Regions from separate parts of the Streptomyces sp. NPDC088730 genome, predicted to be linked through region 1. Evidence: riboswitches for the same ligand, from Rfam matches in the RefSeq annotation. Region 1 holds a riboswitch; the other holds the start of a gene.
What was found. Region 1 has a riboswitch for cyclic di-AMP ahead of ACIP89_RS15530 (transglycosylase family protein). Riboswitches for the same ligand answer to the same signal wherever they lie in the genome.

Region 1 (4,905 bases):
GTCTCGGTCAGCGAGCCGATCTGGTTGACCTTGACGAGCAGGGCGTTGGCGGAGCCCTCCTCGATGCCGCGGGCCAGGCGCTCCGGGTTGGTGACGAAGAGGTCGTCCCCGACGATCTGCACCTTGGCGCCGATCCTGTCGGTGATGACCTTCCAGCCGGCCCAGTCGTCCTCGTACAGCGGGTCCTCGATGGAGACCAGCGGGTACGCGTCGACGAGCTCCTCGTAGTACTCGGTCATCTCGGCGGCCGAGCGGGACTTGCCCTCGAACTCGTACGTGCCGTCCTTGTAGAACTCGGACGCGGCGACGTCGAGCGCGAGCGCGATGTCCTTGCCGGGGGCGTAACCGGCTTCCTTGATGGCCTCGACGATGAGGTCGAGCGCGGCGCGGTTGGACTCCAGGTTCGGCGCGAAGCCGCCCTCGTCACCGAGACCGGTGGACAGGCCCTTGGTCTTCAGGACCTTCTTCAGCGTGTGGTAGACCTCGGCGCCCCAGCGCAGGGCCTCGGAGAAGGACTCCGCGCCGATCGGGGCGATCATGAACTCCTGGATGTCCACGTTGGAGTCGGCGTGCGACCCACCGTTGAGGATGTTCATCATCGGGACGGGCAGCAGGTGCGCGTTCGGGCCACCGAGGTAGCGGAACAGCGGCAGGTCCGAGGCCTCGGACGCGGCGTGCGCGACGGCGAGCGAGACGCCGAGGATGGCGTTGGCGCCGAGCGAGCCCTTGTTCTCCGTGGCGTCCAGGTCGAACATGGCCTGGTCGATCAGCCGCTGCTCGGTCGCGTCGTAGCCGACGAGCTCCGGGCCGATCTGCTCGATCACGGCGAGGACCGCCTTCTCGACGCCCTTCCCGTGGTAGCGGTTGGGGTCACCGTCGCGAAGCTCAATGGCCTCGAACGCACCGGTGGAGGCTCCGGACGGAACGGCAGCACGGCCCGTGCTGCCGTCGTCGAGGCCAACCTCGACCTCGACCGTGGGGTTGCCCCGGGAGTCGAGGATTTCCCGGGCTACGACGACGTCGATGGACGGCACGAGGCATCTCCTTCTGGGATATGACGCAGGTGGTGCAGGGTCGCTTTGGCCTTGCGACAAGAGCCTAACCGGCTCGGCCGTATCAGTCGGCCGCCCGCCCGTCCCCTGGGACGAAAAAGGACCCAAGAGCGGTGATAGCGGGATGAAAGGCCAGAAATTTACTGACCAGTAACGACAACAGTTGAACGGTCGGCAGGCAATCCACCGGCCACCGGGCCGCCGGACGGGCGACCGACGGACCCCGGCCCGGCACGCGTGGGGGGAAGACGCGAACCGGGCCGGGGAGATCGGCGAGGAGAGTGCCGGACTACTTCACCAGGTGGAGCTGCTGACCCGGGAAGATCATGTCGGCGTCCTTGACGATGTCCTTGTTGAGCTTGAACAGCTTCTGCCAGCCGCCCTTGACCTTGTGCTCGGCCGCGATCTTGCTCAGCGAGTCGCCGGTGACGACCTTGTACTCGCCGTCACCCTTCTTGACCTTCTCGCCGGTCGGGGTGGTCACGGTCTTCTTCTCGGCCTCGGGGGCGGTCGAGCGGTCCGAGCGGTTGGTGGCCGGGGCCTCGGTGCGCTCGGCCTTCTTCGGCTCGGCCTGCTGCGCCGGAGCGGACTCCTGCTTGGGAGCGGCCTCCGCCTTGGGGGCGCTGGAGCCGGTGTCGACGCCCGGGTCGACACCGTCGTTGCTCAGGTTGCCGGCACCGGCGCAGGACCAGGCGCCCGGTCCCTGCATGTCGAGGAGCTTCTCGGCGACCGCGATCTGCTGGGCCTTGCTGGCCAGGTCGGCACGGGGCGCGTACTGCGTACCGCCGGCGGCGGCCCAGCTGGACTGCGAGAACTGCAGGCCGCCGTAGTAGCCGTTGCCGGTGTTGATGGACCAGTTGCCGCCGGACTCGCACTGGGCGACCGCGTCCCACGTGGAGACGGAGGCGGCGGAGGCGCCGGTGGCACCCATCAGGGGCACGGCGATGGCGGCACCGGTCACACCGGCGAGCGTGGCGATACGGACGGCCTTGGACGGGCGGCGGTGCTTGTTGCCCTTGCTGTTGAGCAGCATCGAGACTTCTCCTCACCGACGCCTGCGAGGTGAGCTGTCGGGTTCGGGCCAAGTGAGTTGCCCGGTCGCACGTCCTAGCGCACGACTTAACCCCAAGCCGGTCCTGATGCGTCTTGCGACGATCGGGCCCGGCACTTACCTGGGTCCCCCGCTCCTGCCTACGGCGCTTTACGCGTCTGTTCCCTTCGACCGACGGCAGGATTCGGCGTGACGGTCGACGGGGCCCGCGGTGCGAGCGGTTCTGACCGTAAACACACCCAACCCCTACATTCAAAGAAGGACATACCGGATAAACAGCCCTTAATTGCATAGGATTAACACCTGTTTGCGCAGGTCGGAGCGGATGCGGGAGGACCTCCCGGACAAGACGCGCCGGTTCACGCGAAGAGACCCATGTCTCACTTAGTCAAAAGTGGGACATAGGCCTCTTAAGTACCCCAGGTTCGAGGTGTCTTCAGCTGTTGATCAGACCGTTTTCACGGCGGCTTCCACGCCTGCTTCCACCACCGTCCGCGCCCGGCGGTCTCAGCCGGTCTTCACGCCGAGATCGAGGTGCTGGCCAGGGAGGATGAGGTCGGGGTCGGAGCCGACGGCCGCCTTGTTGGCCTCGTACAGCCCGGTCCAGCCGCCGGGCAGCTCCTGCGCGTCGGCGATCGCCCAGAGGCTGTCGCCGGGCCGGACGGTGTACGTGCCGTCGGCGGCCGGCGCGCCCGTGCCGCGTCCGTCCGCGTCCCCGCGCGAGGCGTGCCGACCCGCGTCCCGGCCGTCACCGGTCCGCTCCGGGGCCGGCGCGCCGCGGTGCCTGCCGCCCGCCTCCGCGGCCGGGGAGGACCCGTCCGGGCCGCCGGCCCGGTCACCCGCGCCGGAGGAGCCGGCCGCCGGGGGCGTGGCGTCCGGGGAGGCCGAGGCATCCGGCCCACCGCCCTTGCCCGCCGGGTCCGACGCGGCGTCGTCCGACGGGGTCTTCGCGGTGTCCCCGGCCGCGCCGTCCGCCGGGTCCGCGCTCTCCGACGGATCGGCCGTCGCGGCCGGGTCCGCACCCTCGGCCGGGTCCGCGCTCCCGGCCGGGTCCGCGGACGGGGTGGCGGCCGGATCGACGCCCGGGTCGACACCCGGCAGGGAGCCCTCCGGGGTGAGGCCGGAGATGACGGCGCAACTGGGCCACGCCTTCGGCCCCTGATCACCCAGCACCTTCTCCGCCACGGCGATCTGCTGCGAGCGGCTGGCGAGGTCCGCACGCGGGGCGTACGCCTCGCCGCCGTAGGACTTCCAGACCTCCTGCGAGAACTGCAGGCCGCCGTAGAAGCCGTTACCGAGGTCGGCACTCCACATGCCGCCGCTCTCGCACTCCGCGACCCGGTCCCAGGTCGAGGCGTCGGCGGCGTGCGCACCGGCCGCGCCGAGCAGCGGGATGGCGATGGCCGAGCCGGTCACGCCTGCGGCGACGATGATCGCGGGTGCCTGCCGAGGGCGACGGTGTCTGCCGTTCGCGGAGCCCATGGGAATGCCTTCCGTGTGACTGACGAGGTGACTGGTGAGTCGAACGGTGAACCTAGCGGGACTCGAACGTGTGTCACAAGTCGATGCAGCGGAGATCACGCCGAAGTCACAGAGTTGACAGAGTGTCACTTTGCTTGCCGGTGAACCCGGGGGTGAACTCCACCGGAAGCGTCCGCAGTCCGCGCATGATGAGCCCGCCGCGCCAGCGCAAATCGGCAGCTTCACCCGCAAGTCGCAGGTCCGGAAGGCGTTTCAGCAACGTGGCGAGCGCGGCCTGTCCCTCCAGCCGGGCGAGCGGTGCTCCCAGGCAGTAGTGGATGCCGTGCCCGTAGCCGAGGTGCTGGTTGTCACGCCGCGCGAGGTCCAGCGTGCCGGGAGCGTCGAACCGCTCGGGGTCCCGGTCCGCGGCGGCGAGCACCACGAGCACGGGGTCCCCCTCCGCGATCCGCTGCCCGCCGATCGTCAGCGCCTCGGTGGCGAAACGCCAGGTCGCCAGCTCCACCGGACCGTCGAACCGCAGCAGTTCCTCGACACCGGTGGCCAGCAGCTCCGTCTCGCCCGCCGCCAGGGAACGCTGGAGCCGTTCGCGCTGCTCCGGATGGCCCAGCAGGGTGTGGACGCCGTTGCCGATGAGGTTGACGGTCGTTTCGAAGCCCGCGAACAGGAGGATGAAGGCCATCGCGGCGGCCTCGTTCTCGGTCAGGTGCTCGCCGTCGTCACTCGCCCGGATCAGGCCCGAGATCAGGTCGTCCCCGGGGTTCTCGCGCTTGCGGTGGATGAGTTCGAGCAGATATCCGCGCATCTTCTTCACGGAACGTGCCACCCCGCCCCTGGGGCCGCCGCCGTGGCGGATCATCATGCCCGCCCAGTCCCGGAAGTCGTCCTGGTCCTCGGGCGGGACGCCCAGCAGGTCGCAGATCGCGTAGATGGGGAGGGGGAAGGCGAACTCGTGGATGAGGTCCGCCTGCCCCTTCTCGACGAAGGAGTCGATGAGGCGGTCCGTCAGCTCCTGCACGCGCGGCGCGAACTCCGCGATGCGCCGGGGCGTGAACGCCTTCGACACGAGACGCCTCAGCCGGGTGTGGTCGGGCGGGTCGATGTTCAGCAGATGCGTCATCAGCTCCGCCTTGCGCTCGCCCGGGATGCCCGTGCGGCCCTTGGCGTGCGCCGGTCCGGCGTGGTGTGCGGGGTTCTTGGAGAGCCGGGTGTCGGCGAGGGCCTGCCTGGCGTCGGCGTACCGGGTGACGAGCCAGGCGTCGACCCCGCTGGGCAGCGTGGTGCGGTGCACCGGGCTGTGCTCGCGCAGCCAGGCGTACGCGG
Region 2 (4,905 bases), on a different contig from region 1:
GTTCGGGCGGAGGCGATCGGGGAGACCACGGTCGGCCGGGAGGCCAGCCAGGCCAGCGCCACCGTGGCGATCTCGGCGTCCCGCTCCCGCGCGATCGTGTCGAGCGCGGTGAGGACCTTCTGGCCGCGCTCCGTCTCCAGGTGCTGGGCGGCGCCACCGGCGCGGGCGCTGTCCACGGTCTGACCGGCACGGTACTTGCCGGTCAGGAATCCGGAGGCGAGGGCGGAGTACGGGACTGCGGCCAGTCCGGCCTCGGCGCTCAGGTCCTGGAGCTCGCCCTCGTAGGTGTCACGCGAGACGAGGTTGTAGTGCGGCTGGAGCGCCACGTAGCGGGCCAGGCCCTCGCGCTCGGAGAAGTCCAGCGAGGCGCGGAGCCGCGCCGGGCTGATGTTGGAGGCGGCGATCTCGCGGACCTTGCCCTCCTTCACCAGCTGGTCGAGAGCGGTGATGATCTCCTCGACGGGGACGGTCTCGTCGTCGTGGTGCGTGTAGTAGAGGTCGATGTAGTCCGTACCGAGCCGGCGCAGCGACTCCTCGGCCCCGGCCCTGATGGTGGCGGCGGCGAGCCCCTTGTACTCGGGGTGGGAGCCGACCTTGGTGGCCAGGACGACGTCGGAGCGGTTGCCCCGAGCGGCGAACCACTTACCGATGAGGGTCTCCGACTCGCCGCCCACGTTGCCGGGGATCCAGGAGGAGTACGTGTCGGCCGTGTCCACGAAGTTGCCCCCGCCCGCCGTGTACGCGTCGAGGACGGCGAAGGACTGCGCCTCGTCGGCGGTCCAGCCGAAGACGTTGCCGCCGAGGGAGAGCGTGGAGACCTGGAGGCCGGAGGAACCGAGCTTGTGAAGAGAAGTCATGGATGGAGCAACCCACCGCACGGCACGCGCTATTCCATGGCCGCTACAGCTACACCCGTATGCCCCAGCCAGAACCGGCAGGACCAGCAGGACCAGCAGAACGGGCAAGACCAGCAGAACTATCAGGACCGGCCAGGAGCCGGGACCGGCAGCCCTGACGTCGGGGGGTGAGCGTCAGGACTGCCGGGGTTCCGTGGACACGGACTTCGGTGGGCTCAGACCGTCAGGCCACGGGCGCGCAGCCACGGCATCGGATCGATGCCGGTGCCGTCCGGGGTGTGGACCTCAAGGTGGAGGTGCGGGCCGGTCACGTTGCCGGTCGCGCCCACGCGTCCGATGGTGTCCCCGGTGGTGACCTGCTGGCCGACGCCGACGCCGATCGAGGACTGGTGGCAGAACCACAGCTCCGTGCCGTCCTCAAGCTCCAGGACCGTGCGGTAGCCGTACGCGCCGGACCAGCCGGCGGACTTGATGGTGCCGCTGTGGATGGCCTTGATCGGGGTACCGGTCGGCGCCGCGAAGTCGAGGCCCGTGTGGTAGCCGGAGGACCACATCGAACCGGCCTCGCCGAAGGTCGAGGTGATCGTGTACGAGGAGGTGGGGATGGCGTAGCTGGCGGCGAGCTTCGCGAGCCGTACCGCTTCCGCCTTCTTCTTCGCCTCCTCCGCGGCCTTCTTCTTAGCGGCGGCGGCCTTGGCCTCCGCCGCGTCCTGCTGCTTCTTCGCCTCTGCGGCCGCCTTCTCCGCCGCGGCCTTCTCCTCGGCCGCCCTGGCCTCGGCGTCGGCGGAGTCCTGCTGCTGCTCGGCCTGCTGGAGGATGCGGGCGCGGAGCGCCTCGCCGGCGTCCGTCGTGCCCTGCTCGGCCTCTGTGGTGGTGATGCCGGCCGTCGTCAGCGGGGCGGCGGCGGTCACGACCTCGGCCTTCTCCGCCTCGGACTCACCCGAGAACAACGCGCCGACGCCAGGAAGGGACTTGGCCTCGGGAAGTTTGTCGGAGATGGCGTCGGGAAGAGAGATAGACACGGGCGGCTTGCTCTGGGCGGAGGCCATGCCACCCGCGCCGACGGCGGCGATGACACCGACGCCGAGAACGGTGGAGCTGCGGGCGAGGCCGTTGCGCTGCTTGGCGACGCGGTGCTTGCCGCGCACGGGGCGGATGGACTCCTCCGTGGGGTTCCATTCCTCCCACGCCCTGCCGGATTCGGCCTCCTCGGCGCGGAGGCCGGTGCCGAACTCACTCCCGAACTCGCTGCCCCGATCGGTTCCGTAAGCGGTTCCGTAGTCGGCCCCGTGACCGGTTCCGTAAGCGGTTCCGTGGTTGGCGCCGTAAGCGGCACCGGGCCCGGGTCCAAAGTCGTTTCCGTGTTCGGGTGCGAACCAGGAGGGGGCTTCGGGGGCAGGCTTGTTGGACGCCACTGGGGCGCGCTCCTTTCCTTCCTTCTCGCCTACCGGGTTAGCTGACGGGTTCGGAGCAGGAAGGTCTCCTACGGGTCCCTCCGCCTCTCAACGAGACAGAGATGCCCGATTCACCCCATGTAGGTGGTTCCCCGGTTCCCTTGCGGAATTCGGCGCTCGCGCACGGTGCCGCCACTGACGGCGGCTGGGACAACCGCGCTGCGTTATCGAACGTTAATAGACACACGGGCCCGATTCCAAGCCGTTCCCACTGATCGTTCCGATCCTTGGCCTGGACTTTACGGGACACAACCGGGTGGAATCGGGCGAGTTGAACAACCCTCAACCGTTAGCCGTTTTCTGACGTTGCGTCAAATGTTATGCGGAGGGATTCCTTACGGTTACGCACGGTGGCATCGACCGCGCCTCTCCCCCACATCCATCCGCACTCCCCCGCGTCCGGCCCCTCGCCTTCACCGGCTTCACCCGCCTTCACCCGGCTCCGCCGTCCAGGCCCACGATCTTCACGGTCGTACGCCGGTCCGGCTGCCCCTCGGTCGGGCGCACGACCGCGAGCAGGGCCATGTCGTCGGTCGTCACCCCACCGGTGTGCAGCCGTACGTCATCGGTCAGCGCCGACAGCAGCTCCTCGGGCCCCGGGAAGATCCGTCCGCGCAGCCGCTCGGCCGGGTCGTAGAAGACCCCGTCGGCATCACGGGCCTCGGAGAGGCCGTCCGTATAAAGGAGCAGCGTCGACCCGGCGGGCAGCTCCCACTCGTCGGAGCGGTCCGGCCACACACCCAGGTCCATCCCCAGGGGCAGCGCGGGCAGCGTGGGCCGCAGCTGCTCCAGCGCCCCGTCCGAGTGCAGCAGCAGCGGTTCGGGATGGCCGCGGTTGACGACGCGCACCCTGCTGGAGCCCTGCGGGATCTCCGCCAGCGCGGCGGTGACGAAACCCTCCACCGCGTCGAGCCCGCCGCGCCTGCTCGATTCCCGCGCCAGCGCACGCTCCAGCCGCTGGGCCACCCCCTCCAGTGACCGCTCCTGCTCGGCGGCCTCCCGGAACGCCCCGATGATCACCGCCACCGCCTCCACCGCGTCCAGGCCCTTGCCGCGCACGTCCCCGACCACCAGCCGTACCCCGTACGGGGTGTCCGTGACCGAGAACAGGTCACCGCCGACGAACTCGTCCGCCTGCGCCGCCTCGTACCGCGCGGCCACGTACAGCCCGCCGATCCGGTCGGACGGTGTCGGCAGCACCGCGCGCATGGCGGTCGCCGCGATGACCCGGGCGGAGGCCAGCTGCTCGTTGCTGCGCCGTACGACCCCGTTGATGAAGACCGCGAGGACCGAGACGGTGAGGACGGTGAGCAGCTCGATGAACGGCACGACCCGGATCAGCGTTCCGCTGTGGAGCCGCAGCGCGGCCACGCACAGCAGCGCACCGGCCCCGACCCGGATCGTGCCGGCCCGCGAGAAGAACGGCGCGGCGATCAGCGGGGCCGCGGCGAACAGCGGTACGGCGGTGAAGGCGGGCGGGGTGAAGAAGTCGAACAGCAACCCGCCGACGAGCATCACCCCGGGCAGTACCCGGACGAGCCGGCGGTTCCGGACCTCGTAGGTGCGCCTCCCCCGCCGCTGCTCCCGCTTCCCCACCTTTGCTCTCCTGCCCGGTGCGCTCAGGGCCGCGGACGGTACCGCGCACCACTCCCAGATTTCCCGGAGCACGGTCGCGGGGCGAGTGCTCGACGGCCAATGGGATGACGCGCGGCGCGGCTCGTACGGAAACGAATCAGACCCGGCACGCGCTATGCGTGCCGGGTCTGATTCTTCAGTAGCGGGGACAGGATTTGAACCTGCGACCTCTGGGTTATGAGCCCAGCGAGCTACCGAGCTGCTCCACCCCGCGTCGGTAAACACAACTCTACGGCATGTTCGACGCACTCATGACCACCCCGGGCCTCTCGACCCCCGGCGCCCTTCCCGGCACCCGTCGCCCTCCCGGCACCCGGCCCGGTTGCCCACCGACCCGCCGGAATCCTCAACATGGCGAAATCGAGAAGGTATTGCGGGGAACCCGTGTTCTGCCGCAAGGTATCTGCTGCATCCCCCGGACCGGTGGGCTGCCCGTGCGAGCAGCCCCGGAGCGCGCGTTTCACCGTGCCCGAAAGCTGCTCCCGGTCTCTCATCGCAGCCTGTCTGGAGGGCCTCCGCCGATGACCGCACCGCTCGCTTCCGCCCCTTCCTCCACTTCCGCGTCTGCGGCCACTCCGGCGTCACCGCTGCGCGGTGCCGTCATCAGTGGCGTGATCGGCGGAGTGATCGGGGCGGTGATGAGCGCGGGAGTCAACTACGCGATCATCGGAGTGCCGGACAGCGAATCCGTCAACGCGGTCAACCACGCGGTATCCGGCCTGGTCAGCGGCTTCCTCGCAGGTTTCATAGGAATCCTGGCGCACCACCGCAAGGTCTCCTCGACCGCCCGCGCGGAGGCTGCGGCGACGACGGCAACGACAACGGCAGCTGCCGCGCTCTCGACGTCAACGGGTGCCGCACCCGCCGAGACGGTTGAGATGGTTGAGACGACTCACGCGAGCAAGGCAGCCGTACCTGCGCCCGCATCCGCGCCCGCGGCTGTACCGGTCCCCGCCTCC

Region 2: linked by a shared signal. The riboswitch ahead of ACIP89_RS06980 (M23 family metallopeptidase) and the one ahead of ACIP89_RS15530 (transglycosylase family protein) in region 1 are both predicted to bind cyclic di-AMP.

The regions. Positions count from the first base shown of each region.
Region 1 is NZ_JBIVLK010000004.1:93,911-98,815, forward strand. Features, by position in the region: gene eno (phosphopyruvate hydratase) at 1-1,034, opposite strand, end outside; gene ACIP89_RS15530 (transglycosylase family protein) at 1,342-2,085, opposite strand; cyclic di-AMP (ydaO/yuaA leader) riboswitch at 2,090-2,261, opposite strand; gene ACIP89_RS15535 (transglycosylase family protein) at 2,611-3,585, opposite strand; gene ACIP89_RS15540 (cytochrome P450) at 3,692-4,905, opposite strand, start outside.
Region 2 is NZ_JBIVLK010000002.1:22,677-27,581, forward strand. Features, by position in the region: gene ACIP89_RS06975 (aldo/keto reductase) at 1-857, opposite strand, end outside; gene ACIP89_RS06980 (M23 family metallopeptidase) at 1,073-2,272, opposite strand; cyclic di-AMP (ydaO/yuaA leader) riboswitch at 2,284-2,437, opposite strand; gene ACIP89_RS06985 (PP2C family protein-serine/threonine phosphatase) at 2,744-3,907, opposite strand; tRNA gene ACIP89_RS06990 (tRNA-Met) at 4,087-4,160, opposite strand; gene ACIP89_RS06995 (hypothetical protein) at 4,468-4,905, shown strand, end outside.